3 regions of the Streptomyces sp. NPDC030798 genome follow, and region 3 is predicted to be linked to each of the others. Evidence: riboswitches for the same ligand, from Rfam matches in the RefSeq annotation. Region 3 holds a riboswitch; each other region holds the start of a gene.
What was found. A riboswitch is a leader RNA that binds a small molecule or an ion and turns the genes downstream of it on or off. The one in region 3 is predicted to bind cobalamin.
Positions count from the first base shown of each region.

Region 1: it holds a riboswitch for cobalamin, as region 3 does, so the genes downstream of both, ACZ404_RS35375 (CbtB domain-containing protein) here and ACZ404_RS14090 (ribonucleoside-diphosphate reductase subunit alpha) in region 3, are expected to answer to the same signal.
Region 2: it holds a riboswitch for cobalamin, as region 3 does, so the genes downstream of both, ACZ404_RS18960 (cobalamin biosynthesis protein) here and ACZ404_RS14090 (ribonucleoside-diphosphate reductase subunit alpha) in region 3, are expected to answer to the same signal.

Region 1 covers NZ_JBVIDR010000023.1:35,171-39,997, reverse strand. Annotated here, with positions in the region: gene ACZ404_RS35395 (ribonuclease J) at 1-45, shown strand, start outside; gene ACZ404_RS35390 (GNAT family N-acetyltransferase) at 195-683, opposite strand; gene ACZ404_RS35385 (histidine phosphatase family protein) at 910-1,491, shown strand; gene ACZ404_RS35380 (CbtA family protein) at 1,580-2,332, opposite strand; gene ACZ404_RS35375 (CbtB domain-containing protein) at 2,355-2,576, opposite strand; cobalamin riboswitch at 2,612-2,756, opposite strand; gene ACZ404_RS35370 ((2Fe-2S) ferredoxin domain-containing protein) at 2,869-3,267, opposite strand; cobalamin riboswitch at 3,327-3,446, opposite strand; gene ACZ404_RS35365 (dihydrofolate reductase family protein) at 3,992-4,597, shown strand; gene ACZ404_RS35360 (class I SAM-dependent methyltransferase) at 4,667-4,827, opposite strand, start outside.
Region 2 covers NZ_JBVIDR010000007.1:361,197-366,023, forward strand. Annotated here, with positions in the region: gene ACZ404_RS18955 (cobyric acid synthase) at 1-657, opposite strand, end outside; gene ACZ404_RS18960 (cobalamin biosynthesis protein) at 654-1,598, opposite strand; cobalamin riboswitch at 1,711-1,850, opposite strand; gene ACZ404_RS18965 (hypothetical protein) at 1,971-2,198, opposite strand; gene ACZ404_RS18970 (inorganic phosphate transporter) at 2,233-3,495, opposite strand; gene ACZ404_RS18975 (class II aldolase/adducin family protein) at 3,659-4,333, shown strand; gene ACZ404_RS18980 (alpha/beta hydrolase) at 4,589-4,827, shown strand, end outside.
Region 3 covers NZ_JBVIDR010000005.1:237,228-242,054, reverse strand. Annotated here, with positions in the region: gene mctP (monocarboxylate uptake permease MctP) at 1-1,424, shown strand, start outside; cobalamin riboswitch at 1,573-1,697, shown strand; gene ACZ404_RS14090 (ribonucleoside-diphosphate reductase subunit alpha) at 1,822-4,173, shown strand; gene ACZ404_RS14085 (ribonucleotide-diphosphate reductase subunit beta) at 4,173-4,827, shown strand, end outside.

The DNA of each region.
Region 1 (4,827 bases), on a different contig from region 3:
CACCGCCGCAAGCCCCTCATCATCCCCGTCATCATCGACGCCTGAGCCACAGCCCGTCGGTACGGCCCCGGCCCCGGTCGGGGCCGTACCGGCGTCCAGGTCGGAACGGGAGTCGACACCGCCGCCCGCTTCCTGCATGGCGGCCACCCTGCGGATGCGGGCGAAGCCGGTGCCCCGCCGACCGGCAGGCGGTGTCATTCCGAAGGAATGCGAAACTCGAGTTCGGGGCGGTCCCACGGTACGGCGGGCGGGTTCGCGAACGCGGTCCCGATCCGCACGGCACCGGCGCGGCGGTAGAAGTCCTCGGCGGGAAGATGCGACACGACCTTGACACGGTCGAGCCCGGCGGCACGGGCCTCGGACTGCATGTGCGCGACGAGCAGGAGTCCGATACCCCGTCCTTGCGCTTCGTCGGCGACGAACAACAGGTCGAGCTCCGGCGGAGCGAGGACGAGCGAGTAGAACCCGAGGACCCGGCCTCCCTGCTCGTCGTCGCCGACGGCCACAAAGGCGCGGTGGGCCTCGATGTAATCCGGACCGACTCGGTAGCCCGCGACTGCGGATGCGTACTTGCCCTGATAGGCGCCTGAGCCACGCACGAGACGCGTGAGCCGTTTGGCGTCCCGGGCGACGGCCCTCCGGATCGTGATCGGCCGGCTGATCGGCGAAGTGCGTGAACCCATCAGGAGAGAGTATTCCGCACCGGAAAGTACCTTCGTGCGGCGGGTCGGCTCCGCCGGGCAGAACGCCGACGGTCGCGCTCCACGGCGTCCTGCATGATGAGCGGGCGGGAGCCGCCGTGCCGGCAGGCCGTGCCTCCACGCACGGTGGGCCGCCGATCTCGCTCAGCACGTGCATCACCGCGGTGGGGACCCACGCCCCCGCGCCCCCGACACCAGGAGCAGCCACGTGACCAGCCGCGTCACCTTCGTCTCGCCCGCCATGTGCCCATCACTGCGCCAGGCCCGCTTCTACGACGGCGACTCGATCGACGACATCGGTGCGGCCCGCGCCCGTGGGGCCGCCGGGTCGCTGCCCGCACCCGCGCGTGTGCTCGTCTCCCCCAGTGCGCGCTGCCGGGAGACGGCGGCCGCCCTCGGTCTCGAGGGCGTGGAGTCGCCGGAGCTGGGCGGGCTGGATGTGGGCCGCTGGAGAGGCCGCACACTGGACGCGGTGGGGGCTGCCGAGCCGGAAGCCGTGACCCGCTGGCTCACCGACCCGGGCAACGCACCCCACGGGGGTGAGTCGGTACAGGCGCTGTGCGAGAGGGTCGAGCAGTGGCTGGAGGAGGCCCGAGCTGTCGAGGGTCGTACGCTCGCGGTCGTCGAGCCGGAGGTGGTGCGTGCGGCGGTCGCAGCAGCGCTGGGGATGCCCGCCGGTGCCTTCTGGCGCCTCGATGTTCCGCCGCTGACGGTGACCGAACTGAGTGGACGGGCCGGGCGCTGGAATCTGCGGCTGGGACGCCCCTTGGCGGTGCCTGACGTCGACTAGGACCCTGTCCGCTCCTCGGCTCGGTGCCCAGGGAACGCCAGAGGGCCCCCGGACGGTTCCGAAGGGCCCTCTGGCATCCGGAAAGGAATCAGTGCGCGGCCGGAACCGCGCGGCTGCTCGCGGCTGTCGCCGGCTTGGGGTTCAGCAGGCGTTCCGCCAGTTCACCGAAGAGCAGGCCGAAACCTGTCCACAGACTCAGCTGGATCGCCAGGGCCGAGAGCCGGAACCGCCACAGCAAGGTGGCCGGGAAGTCCTTCGGCACCTCGTTGACGACGGGCAGGAACTCGTAGGCCAGGCCGATGACTACGGCGAAGGCCGCCACCGCGATTACCGTCGCCCACCATGTGCCCAGGCCGGGTGCCAGGCGCTTGCCCAGGATGGTGGCGCCGACCGCGAGGAGGACGCTGAGGAGCATCATCAGGAAGTAGAGCGTCGTCCGCTTGCTGATGGTGTCGGGATCGCCGACGGACGGCGGGTTGGCCGGGTACTTCAGGAACGGCACGACGTACACGGCGACGAGCGCGCAACCGGACAGCAGCAGCGCGGTCGCCCGCGGGCCGAAGCGGCCGACGCGGCCGAGCGCGAAGGAGTACGCGAGCGCGGCGATGCCCCCGAAGGCGACCCCGTAGACGAGAACGCCGGTGGCGAGGCCGGCGGTGGACTGCAGGGAGCGGGAGACCACTTCCATCTCGTGCTCGTGGGAGTGCGCGTCCTCGAAGGCGATCGCCTTGCCGACGCTCGGCTCACCGAGGAGGTAGGCGACGACGAGCGCCAGCACGCCGGCGGCGAGGCCGGCGAGCATGCCCCGCACGAGGAGGTTTCTTACCGTTGCGGAATTCATGAGGGTGCGCTGTCCCCTCGCGTCAGTGGCAGGGGAAGCCGAGCAGGTGGCGGGCGTCGTGCACCCACTCGTGGACGCCCGTGCCGTTGAACACGGAGGTGGCGCCCTGCTCTGCGCCGACGAAGTACAGCAGGACCAGCATCAGGATGCCGAAGAAGACCGCCCAGGGAGCTATCGCCTTCAGCGGCAGCTTGGCGGGGATGGCGGGAGTGGTGGCTGTCGGCTGGGCGACGGTCTGCGCCATGGCAGAACCTCCTCCGGGAGTTCGCGTCCCATTTCGGTGGTGCACAGGACGACGGCCACGGGTCTGACTCACCGGACACCCTGCGGTGTCAGGCATACAGTGGCGCGACCGTGCCGGATTTCCACCGGCTTCCGTCTCGCCGTCGTCAATATCGGACAGACCGTACCGCGTGAGACGAGCACGGCCAAGACCGCCTCAGCCCGGCGTGATCTTCCTCTCGCACCGGGCGTGGCGGAACGGGCCTCATGAGCCCCTCGATGCGGAGCCGGCGGCTCTTTACGGCGCGCAAGCCTCAGGAATCCGTTGTGCGCCGCGGTGGATCGAAGACGTACAGGTCGAGGATGTCGGGCAGCGGAGCAGCTCCCGGGCCACCGGCCCGGACCCAGGCGACGATGTCCTCGGTCGCGTCCGGGTCGTTGACGAGTCCGAGCCACACCGGCCGTGCACCGGCGGCCCGGCCTGCGGCAGAAGGCTGTACGACGATGACGTTGGCCTGGTCGCACACGTCGAGGCATGCGGAAATGCGCACCGGTACCTCCGCCCGCAGTCGAGCGGTCTGTGCGGCGTGATCCACTCCGGTCACCTTGGGACTCCCGCAGCAGCAGTCCCGGCATACGACGACCCGGCACGGCGCCGGTCCGGCCACCTCCGCGGCCTGGCCTGAAGTCTCTTCCGACGGTGTCCCGGCCACCGCGCCACTCCCCTCCCGGGGAGATCCGCCCCGGTATGCGTCGAGGAGGCGACCGCGTGAGTCTCCTGGCTCCCGGGTCGCCGCTCGCCCCGCCTTCCCACCCGGTCGGGGCGGTGGCCTGCCGGAACTCGCTCACCGGTCACAGTGGCGGGACCGCGCCGGAATCACACCGGCTTCCTCGGACCGCCGTCGCCTGTTGTCACGGGTCATCATCTCATCGACCGGGGCCGCCTCTTCCTCCGGCTGGACGCCTCGTGGGGCGAGCGCGGCCGGTCACCCCAGGTAGGCGGGGGCGAGGGCCGATGTCATCAGCCGGCGGGCCCTGCCCGTGCCGTCGGCGGGGGCGGTCCACAGGTCCTGGCCGTAGTCACCGGGGAGTGCGTAGAGTCGAGGAGACCGAAACCGAGGGCGACAGACCGAGGCCCGCGCCGATGTAGAGGGGCAGCACGGCCCTGGTCTCTCCGGCGGCCTGAGCGGCGTAGCCGGTCGCGGCCCACACGGCGATCGATGTGACGGGCGTACCTGGGGAGCGGCGCAGCAACCCTAGGAGCCCCGGACCGGCACCAAGTGAAGGCCGGACGAACGGCAGGCTCTGCGGGGGCAAAAATCGCCCCCTGTTCCCTGCCGGACAGCGCTCACCGCGTCGCCCCCGCGACTCTCCCTGCTCCTGGCCGATGAGTTTTTGGGAGTCGTGCGGTCTACCCGTCGACGAAGGGAGCGCACCATGCGCAAGATCATCGTTTGCACGTTCCTGACGCTGGACGGCGTCATGCAGGCGCCGGGCGGGCCGGACGAGGATGCCGAGAGCGGCTTCGAGTACGGCGGCTGGCAGAAGCCGGTGGCCGACGACGAGGTCGGCGCGGCCATCGCCGGTTGGTACGAGCACTCCGACGCGATGCTGCTGGGCCGCAAGACGTACGAGATCTTCGCGTCGTACTGGCCGACCGCCGATCCCGAGAACCCGTTCACCGATCGGATGAACAGCATGCACAAGTACGTGGCGTCCCGGACCCTCACATCCGTGGAGTGGCAGAACTCCACGCTGTTGGAGGGCGACGTCGTCGATGCCGTACGCGAGCTGAAGGCGTCGGACGGCGGCGACATCAACGTCGTCGGCAGCGGCGACCTCGCCCAGACGCTCATGCGGCACGGACTCGTCGACGAGTACCGGCTGACCATCCACCCGGTGATCATCGGTACCGGCAAGCGGCTGTTCGCCGACGGAGCGATCCCCACGGCGCTGGAGCCGGTCGGCGTCGCGACGACGAAGGGCGGCACCGTCGTCGGCGTCTACCGCCCGAACGGCGAGCCCAGCTTCGACAGCTACTAGTACACCAGCAGCGCCTCCGTGTCCGGCCTGGCCCGAGGCGTCGTCGGGAGTGCAGCGGTCGATGACCCATCAGGGTCGGTCCTGCCGGCCGCCCCTCCTCCCGGACGCCGCCTTGCGGCCGCTCACCACCCAGGCCCGGGCCGTGAGCGGGATGGAACCGTCCGGTTTCCTGGGGACGGCCTCGCTGAGCGCCTCACGCACTCGCGCCCGGTCGGCCGGCGTGAGGGCGG
Region 2 (4,827 bases), on a different contig from region 3:
CCGCCCGGTGAGGCCGTACAGCATCTCCAGACCGGGCTCCAGCAGGGAGACGTCCCCCCGGAACTTGTTCACCAGGAACCCGGCGACCAGCTCCTGGTCCTCCGGCGAGAGCAGGGCCACGGTGCCGAAGAAGGAGGCGAAGACGCCGCCCCGGTCGATGTCCCCGACCACCAGCACGGGCAGCCGCGCGTTGCGCGCAATGCCCATGTTCACGATGTCGGTCCGGCGCAGATTGATCTCGGCCGGGCTGCCCGCTCCCTCGCAGATCACCGCGTCATACGTGCCCCGCAACCCGGCCAGGCAGTCGAGGACGGTGCCGAGCAACTGCTGCTGCCGGCCCCCGTGGTAGCCGCGCGCGCTCAACTCGCCCACCGGCCTGCCCAGCAGCACCACCTGACTGCTCTGCTCACCGCCCGGCTTGAGCAGCACCGGGTTCATCAGCGCGGTCGGCTCGATCCGGCAGGCCTGGGCCTGCATGGCCTGGGCCCGGCCGATCTCGGCGCCCTCGCGGGTGACGAAGGAGTTGAGGGACATGTTCTGCGCCTTGAACGGCGCGACCTTCACTCCCTGGCGCACCAGCCACCGGCAGATCCCGGCCGTCACGACGCTCTTGCCGGCGTCCGAGGTGGTGCCGGCGACGAGGAGACCCCCGTTCACTTCCCACGTCCCTTCACGAGTCGGCGCGCGGCGAACGTGACGCCGAGCGCGAGCAGGCCGACGCGGCGGGAGAGCCGTACGGCCCGGTCGATGTCGCCGACCCGGACGGGCCGTCCGGTGGCGCCGTTGAGGACGGGCCGGTGCTCGACCCGCCCGCCGTAGGAGAGGGTCCCGCCGAGCCGCACGCCGAGGGCACCGGCGAACGACGCCTCCACCGGCCCGGCGTTGGGGCTCGGGTGCTTACCGGCGTCGGCCCGCCAGGCGCGCAGGGCACCGCGCGGGTCGGGTCCGGCCAGCGTGGCGAGCACGGCGGTCAGGCGCGCCCCCGGCCAGCCGGCGACGTCGTCCAGCCGGGCCGAGGCCCAGCCGTAGCGCCGGTACCGGGGCGACTTGTGACCCACCATCGCGTCCAGGGTGTTGACGGCCCGGAACCCCAGCAGCCCGGGCACGCCGCCCGCGGCGCCCCACACCAGGGCGCCCACGACGGCGTCGGAGGTGTTCTCGGCGACCGACTCGACCACGGCGCGGGCGATCCCGTCGGCGTCCAGGGCCTGCGGATCCCGGCCGCACAGATGCGGCAGCCGGTCCCGGGCCGCCTCGACGTCCCCGGCCTCCAGGGCCCGCCCGATCGTCCGGGCCTCGCGGGCCAGCGAAGTCCCCCCGACGACGGACCAGGTGGCGACGGCGGTCAGCGCCGCGCAGGCGGCGGGGGAGCGGCGTACGGCGCGCTCGGCGGCGGCGCCCAGGGCGACGGCCGCGCCGGCGCACACGGCGGTGTGCAGCGCGCCCCACCCGCGGTGGTCGCGCCACAGCCCGCGTTCCACGGCCCCGGCCGCCCGTCCGAACAGGGCGACCGGGTGCCCCCGGCGCGGATCGCCGAGGAGCAGGTCGCCGAGGAGGCCGGCGGCGGCGCCGTACGCGTAGGAGCGATCGGCACCCATCGGCTCAGCCGGCCGTGGGCACAGGGGCGGGCCTGACGGGCCTGGTGCGTGTCCTCGATGGGCGGCCGAGCATGGCGATACGTGTCCTCACTCAGGGTGTCCGCGCCCTGGTTCGACGAGACCGGCGGTGAGAGTTCCTGGCTCCCGGGGGTTACTACCCCGGTGACAGTGGCGGGACCGCGCCGGATTCGCACCGGCTTCCTCTCCTGCCGCCGTACATGGCCCGGGCAGTCCACCACGGCCCCCGAACGGCCGTCAACTTGCCCTTGACCTGGGACGGCGGACTGTGCTGAGGCCCACACCGGCGGGGTGCCCGGCATGGGTGAGGCCCCTCGCCGGAACGTGCCGGTGAGGGGCCTCGGTTGCCCTGGGTCAGGGCTTGGCCACGATCAGATAGATGCCGTACGCCACCGCGGCCGCGCACGCGGCGAAGCAGACGTAGGCACCCGTCACGGCCAGGGACGCGGAGCCGCCCTGTGCGGCGGCCTTCTCCCGCCGCGCCAGGCCGTTGACGCCGAGGGTGAACAGGGCCACGAGGCCCACCGTGAACGCGAGGCTGACGCCGAAGACGGAGCCGATGGCCGCCCAGTCGATCTTCATGTCGGTACTACTTTCCTGTCACCGTGTGCGCGGGTCAGACCGCGGCGGCCGGCGGGACCGCCGGAGCCGCGGGGGCGGGTTCGGCCGTGGCCGGGGCCGGGATGGTGGCCGTCAGGTCCTCGGTGACCGTGCCCGCGGGGGGCGGCGTCACCGCGGCGATGGCGGTGGTCACCACGCCGGCCGGCTCGGCGGTCTCGTCGACCGCGTTGACGTTGCTGTGGTCGATGACCTCGCGGCGCGAGAGCTTCCAGATCGCGGCGCTGGAGCCGACCAGGAACACGGCGACGAGCGCGGTGCCCCAGTCACCGAGGTCCGTCACGGCCTCGGCGCCCGCGCCGACCAGCGCGGCGGCCGGCAGGGTCAGCGCCCAGGCGACGACCATCCGGGTCGCGGTGGACCAGCGGACCACGCCGCCCTTGCGGCCCAGGCCCGTGCCCATCACCGAGCCGGAGACGACGTGGGTGGTGGAGAGGGAGAAGCCGAGGTGGGAGGAGGCGAGGATGGCGGTGGCCGCGCTGGTCTGGGCGGCGAAGCCCTGGCGCGGCTCGAGGTCGGTCAGACCCGTGCCCATGGTGCGGATGATGCGCCAGCCGCCGATGTAGGTCCCGAGCGCGATGGCCAGGCCGGCGGAGAGGATCACCCAGGTGGGAGGGTTGGAGCCGGGGGCGAGGGCACCGCCCGCGATCAGCGCGAGGGTGATGATGCCCATCGTCTTCTGGGCGTCGTTGGTGCCGTGCGCGAGGGAGACCAGGCCGGCCGAGGCGATCTGGCCGGCGCGGTAGCCCTTGCGGGAGGCGTCGCCCTCGGCGTTCTTGCCGATGCCGTAGGAGAAGCGGGTGGCGAGCATGGCCGCCAGGCCGGCCACGACCGGCGCGGCGACGGCGGGGAGCAGCACCTTGGTGACCAGGACGTCACCGTGGACGGCACCGAAGCCCGCGGAGGCCACGGTGGCGCCGATCAGGCCGCCCATCAGGGCGTGCGAGGAGCTGGAGGGCAGTCCCACCAGCCAGGTCAGCAGGTTCCAGAGGATCGCACCGACCAGGGCGGCGAAAATGACCTCGGGACGGATGCCGTTCTCATCGACGAGACCCTTGGAGATCGTGTTGGCGACCTCCACGGAGAGGAAAGCGCCCACCAGGTTGAGCACGGCGGACATGGCCACCGCGACCTTGGGCTTGAGCGCGCCGGTCGAGATGGTGGTGGCCATCGCGTTGGCGGTGTCGTGGAAACCGTTCGTGAAATCGAACGCGAGTGCGGTTACCACCACAATCGCGAGGATCAGCGAGAAGCTTTCCATTTACCCAGGCAATCGTTCGAGCGTCATTGGCTGGTCGAACGTAGGCAACCTGAGTGAACGGAAGGTGAACTCGGCCGGGCTTCGCGGTGTCGGAAACAGACGAAGGCGCTTCCGCTCACACCGACGGCCACTTTGCGTGCCCGCGCGGTGGCAGGATCGGCACATGGCGAAGGCATCAGAGGCATCGCAGCCGTCGGAGGAAGAGGCCAGAGTCTGGGAGGCGCTGGTCGCGACGGCCCGCCGGACCGTCGCCGACGGGCTGGTCGTCGGCACCTCCGGCAACGTCTCCGCGCGCGTCGGCGACCTCGTGCTGGTCACGCCCTCGGGCGTGCCCTACGACCGGCTCACCCCGGACGACCTCACCGCCGTCGACCTCACCGGCCGGCAGGTGCGCGGCACGCTGGTGCCGACCAGCGAGCTGCCCCTGCACCTCGCCGTCCACCGCACCACCGACGCCCGCGCCGTCGTCCACACCCACGCCGTGCACGCCACGGCCGTCTCCACCCTCGTGGGCGAGCTGCCGCCGATCCACTACATGGCGGCCGCCCTCGGCGGACCGGTCCGGGTCGCCCCCTACGCCACCTACGGCACGGACGAACTGGCCGCGAACATGCTCCGCGCCCTCGCCGGCCGCTCCGGCTGCCTCCTGCAGAACCACGGCACGATCACCTACGGCGCCACCCTCGACGAGGCCTACGACCGCACCGCCCAGCTCGAGTGGATGTGCCGCCTGTGGCTCACGGCGTCCGCGGTGCCGGGCCTGACGCCTTCTCTGCTCAGCGAGGCACACATGGCCGAGGCCGGGGCACGTTTGAAGGGGTACGGCCAACGGAGGTGACCCTTGCTGCCCAGTTCCCTGTCCCCCCTGCTGCACGGCCGCCGGCTCCGCCGGTCCGCGACCGGCCGGCCCCGTCACGAGCGCCTCGCGCTCCTGGCGGCCCTCACGGGCGTCGTCGGCCTCGAGCGCCGTACCGGTCGCGGGCCACGGCGTATACGACCGGCGATGCCGAACACCCCTTCCGCGACGCGCCGGACGCCGGTCATGCCCGTCCTTCCGCTGGCCGGTGACGGCGGCCGCCCCGACACTGGAGCCGTGCGCACCGTCAAAGCGACCGCCGCCGCGCTCACCGCCGTCCTGGCCGCCGGCGCGGCCTCCGTGGCCGCCGGACGCCTCGCCAGCGACGCCGCGCTGAAGGCGCCCCCGGGCCGGCCCCTGCCCACCGAACCCCGGCTCACCGTGCACGGCACGGCCGCGGGACGGATCACCCTCACCCGAGACCTGGCCTCGCTGCGCCCCGGCACCTACGGCCTGGCCGGCGACGGCTCCCACGC
Region 3 (4,827 bases):
ACACCTTCGTCGCCGTGCCGGCGGCGATCTACGCGGCGGGCGCGGCCGGCTTCTTCGCGGTGCCGTACACGATCCTCGTCTACCCGCTGATCTTCACCTTCCTGCCCCGCCTGTGGTCGGTCTCGCACAAGCACGGGTACGTGACCACGTCGGACTTCGTGCGCGGCCGCTTCGGTTCGAAGGGCCTGTCCCTCGCCGTCGCCCTGACCGGCATCCTGGCGACGATGCCGTACATCGCGCTGCAACTGGTGGGCATCCAGGCGGTGCTGGACGTGATGGGCGTCGGCGGCGGGGACAACACCAACTGGTTCGTGAAGGATCTGCCGCTGCTGATCGCGTTCGGTGTGCTGGCGGCGTACACCTACTCGTCGGGGCTGCGCGCGCCCGCGCTGATCGCGTTCGTGAAGGACGCGCTGATCTACATCGTCATCGCGGTGGCGATCATCTACATCCCGATCAAGCTGGGCGGGTTCGACGACATCTTCGCCAAGGCGGGCGCGAAGTACACGAAGGCCGGCGCGGGCGGGCTCGTTCCGGCCGAGGCGACGCGGTGGACGTACGCCACGCTGGCGTTGGGCTCCGCGCTCGCGCTCTTCATGTACCCGCACTCGATCACCGCGACGCTGTCCTCGAAGAGCCGCGAGGTGATCCGGCGCAACACCACGATCCTGCCGCTGTACTCGCTGATGCTCGGCCTGCTGGCCCTGCTGGGCTTCATGGCGATCGCGGCCGGGGTCGACGTCACCAACGGGCAGTTGGCGATCCCGCAGCTCTTCGAGGACATGTTCCCGGACTGGTTCACGGGCGTGGCCTTCGCGGCGATCGGCATCGGCGCCCTCGTACCCGCGGCCATCATGTCCATCGCGGCCGCGAACCTCTTCACCCGCAACATCTACAAGGACTTCATCAAGCCGGACGCGACCCCGAAGCAGGAGGCCCAGGTCTCCAAGATCGTCTCGCTGCTGGTGAAGGTGGGCGCGCTGGTCTTCGTCCTCACCATGGACAAGACGGTCGCCATCAACTTCCAGCTGCTGGGCGGCATCTGGATCCTGCAGACCTTCCCGGCACTGGTGGGCGGCCTGTTCACCCGCTGGTTCCACCGGTGGGCGCTGCTGGCCGGCTGGGCGGCCGGCATGGTCTACGGCACGGTCGCCGCGTACGGGGTCGCCTCCCCGACCAACCCGGGCCAGAAGCACTTCGGCGGCTCCAACGCCGAGATTCCGGGCATCGGCGAGATCGGCTACATCGGCCTCACCGCCTTCGTGCTCAACGTCGCCGTCACGGTGCTCCTCACCCTCGTCCTGAAGGCCGTCAAGGCCCCCGAGGGCACCGACGAGACCAGGCCGGAGGACTACACGGCCGACGCGGGCGACCCGGGCGTCCAGGTGGAACTGCCGCCGGCGACGGCGGGTGCCGGTCACTAGGGCCCCACCGCCGTACGACCGACGGGCCGCCGGAGGGATCCGGCGGCCCGTCGCCGTCCTCGGAGGGCACACACCGCGCGTGAGTTGACGCTGTGAAGCCGACGCAACACAACATCTGGGGGTGACACGACAGCCCGGCACTAGATGTATGCTCATGCTCGCTGTCGCCGCAGGGGAATCCGGTGCGAATCCGGAACTGTCCCGCAACGGTGTACTCGCGTGCGTCCGCACGCCTGTTCCAGTCCGAGGACCTGCCGGCAGCGCGCCCGGCCGTCCGGTCCGGGTGCCCCGAGACGTCCGGGCCTCGCGGAGTGGGCCGGTGGACGCGACGCCGTGTGCGCTCGTGCTGCCCCCTGCCCTCCGCCTGGCCCCCGTGCCGAGCGAGGGAGAGCCCCACGTGACCATCGCGCCAGCCGAACCGGCTTCAGTCAGTGGCCTGAAGACCGACGGTCCCGGTGCCGCGCTGCTGCGGACCCTGACCGAGCTGACCGCCGACCTCCCCGACGCCGACCCCGGCCGGGTCGCCGCCGCCGCGCTGCGCGGCCGGTCCGCGCACGCGGACGAGGCGGAGCTGCGGGAGCTGGCCACGGAGGCGGCCGCCGGCCTCATCTCCGAGGATCCCGCCTACTCGCGGCTGGCCGCCCGGCTGCTGACCATCGGCATCCGTGCCGAGGCCGCTTCCCAGGGCGTCACGTGCTTCACCGAGTCCGTCGCCGTCGGGCACCGGGAGGGGCTCGTCGCCGACCGGACCGCCGCGTTCGTACGGCTGCACGCCGAGCGGCTCGACGGCCTCGTCGACACCGGCGCCGACGACCGCTTCGGCTACTTCGGGCTGCGCACCCTGCACAGCCGCTATCTGCTGCGCCACCCCCTGACCCGCAAGGTGATCGAGACACCCCAGCACTTCATGCTGCGGGTGGCGAGCGGTCTCGCCGAGGACGACAGCACGCGCGCCGTGGACGAGGTCGCCGCGCTCTACCGGCTGATGAGCCGCCTCGACTACCTGCCCTCCTCCCCCACCCTGTTCAACTCGGGTACGCGGCATCCGCAGATGTCGTCCTGCTATCTGCTCGACTCGCCGCTGGACGAGCTGGACTCGATCTACGACCGCTACCACCAGGTGGCCCGGCTCTCCAAGCACGCCGGCGGCATCGGGCTGTCGTACTCCCGCATTCGCAGCCGGGGTTCGCTGATCCGCGGCACCAACGGGCACTCCAACGGCATCGTGCCGTTCCTGAAGACCCTGGACGCCTCGGTGGCCGCCGTGAACCAGGGCGGCCGGCGCAAGGGTGCCGCGGCGGTGTACCTGGAGACCTGGCACTCCGACATCGAGGAGTTCCTGGAGCTGCGGGACAACACCGGTGAGGACGCCCGCCGTACGCACAACCTGAACCTCGCCCACTGGGTGCCGGACGAGTTCATGCGCCGGGTGAGCGCGGACGAGCCGTGGTCGCTGTTCTCGCCGTCGGACGTACCGGAGCTGGTGGACCTGTGGGGCGCGGAGTTCGACGCCGCCTACCGCAGGGCCGAGGAGGCGGGCCTGGCGAAGAAGACCCTGCCGGCCCGTGAGCTGTACGGCCGGATGATGCGCACCCTCGCACAGACCGGCAACGGCTGGATGACCTTCAAGGACGCCGCCAACCGCACCGCCAACCAGACGGCCGAGCCCGGCCACGTCATCCACTCCTCCAACCTCTGCACGGAGATCCTGGAGGTCACCGACGACGGCGAGACGGCCGTCTGCAACCTGGGCTCGGTGAACCTCGGTGCCTTCGTGGCCGACGGGGACATCGACTGGGAGCGGCTGGACGAGACCGTCCGCACCGCCGTCACCTTCCTCGACCGCGTCGTCGACATCAACTTCTACCCGACCGAGCAGGCGGGCCGCTCCAACGCCCGGTGGCGCCCGGTGGGCCTCGGCGCGATGGGGCTGCAGGACGTCTTCTTCAAGCTGCGGCTGCCCTTCGACTCCCCCGAGGCGAAGCAGCTGTCCACCCGGATCGCCGAGCGCATCATGCTCGCCGCCTATGAGGCGTCCGCCGACCTCGCCGAGCGCAGCGGGCCGCTGCCGGCCTGGGAGAAGACCCGTACCGCACGCGGGGTGCTGCACCCCGACCACTACGACGTCACCACGGCCTGGCCGGAGCGCTGGGCGGCGCTGCGCGCGCGGATCGCCTCGGTCGGCCTGCGCAACTCGCTGCTCCTCGCGATCGCCCCGACCGCCACCATCGCCTCCATCGCGGGCGTGTACGAGTGCATCGAGCCGCAGGTGTCCAACCTGTTCAAGCGCGAGACGCTGTCCGGTGAGTTCCTCCAGGTCAACTCGTACCTGGTGCAGGACCTGAAGGACCTGGGCGTCTGGGACGCGCGCACCCGGGAGGCGCTGCGCGACTCGGGCGGCTCGGTGCAGGACTTCGCCTGGATCCCCGAGGACGTGCGGGCGCTGTACCGCACGGCGTGGGAGATCCCGCAGCGCGGCCTGATCGACATGGCCGCGGCCCGCACGCCGTTCCTGGACCAGGCACAGTCCCTGAACCTGTTCCTGGAGACGCCGACCATCGGCAAGCTCTCCTCGATGTACGCGTACGCCTGGAAGTCGGGCCTGAAGACGACGTACTACCTGCGTTCCCGCCCGGCGACGCGCATCGCCCGCGCGGCCCGCGCCGCCGTCCCCGTGCAGGCCACCCCTGACCCCGAAGCGGTCGCCTGCTCCCTGGAAAACCCCGAGTCCTGCGAGGCCTGCCAATAATGACCACCCGCAACCAGAACCTGCTCGACCCGGGCTTCGAGCTGACTCTGCGCCCCATGCGCTACCCGGACTTCTACGAGCGCTACCGGGACGCCATCAAGAACACCTGGACCGTGGAGGAGGTCGACCTCCACTCGGACGTCGCCGACCTCGCGAAGCTGACGCCCGAGGAGCACCACCTCATCGGCCGGCTGGTCGCCTTCTTCGCGACGGGCGACTCGATCGTCGCGAACAACCTGGTGCTGACGCTGTACAAGCACATCAACTCCCCGGAGGCGCGCCTGTACCTGTCGCGCCAGCTCTTCGAGGAGGCCGTGCACGTCCAGTTCTATCTGACCCTGCTGGACACCTATCTGCCCGACCCGGACGACCGTGCCGCCGCCTTCGCGGCCGTGGAGAACATTCCCTCCATCCGCGAGAAGGCCGGGTTCTGCTTCAAGTGGATCAACGAGGTGGAGAAGCTCGACCGGCTGGAGACGCAGGCGGACCGCCGGCGCTTCCTGCTGAACCTCATCTGCTTCGCCGCGTGCATCGAGGGCCTGTTCTTCTACGGCGCCTTCGCGTACGTCTACTGGTTCCGCAGCCGGGGTCTGCTGCACGGCCTCGCCACCGGCACCAACTGGGTGTTCCGGGACGAGACGATGCACATGTCCT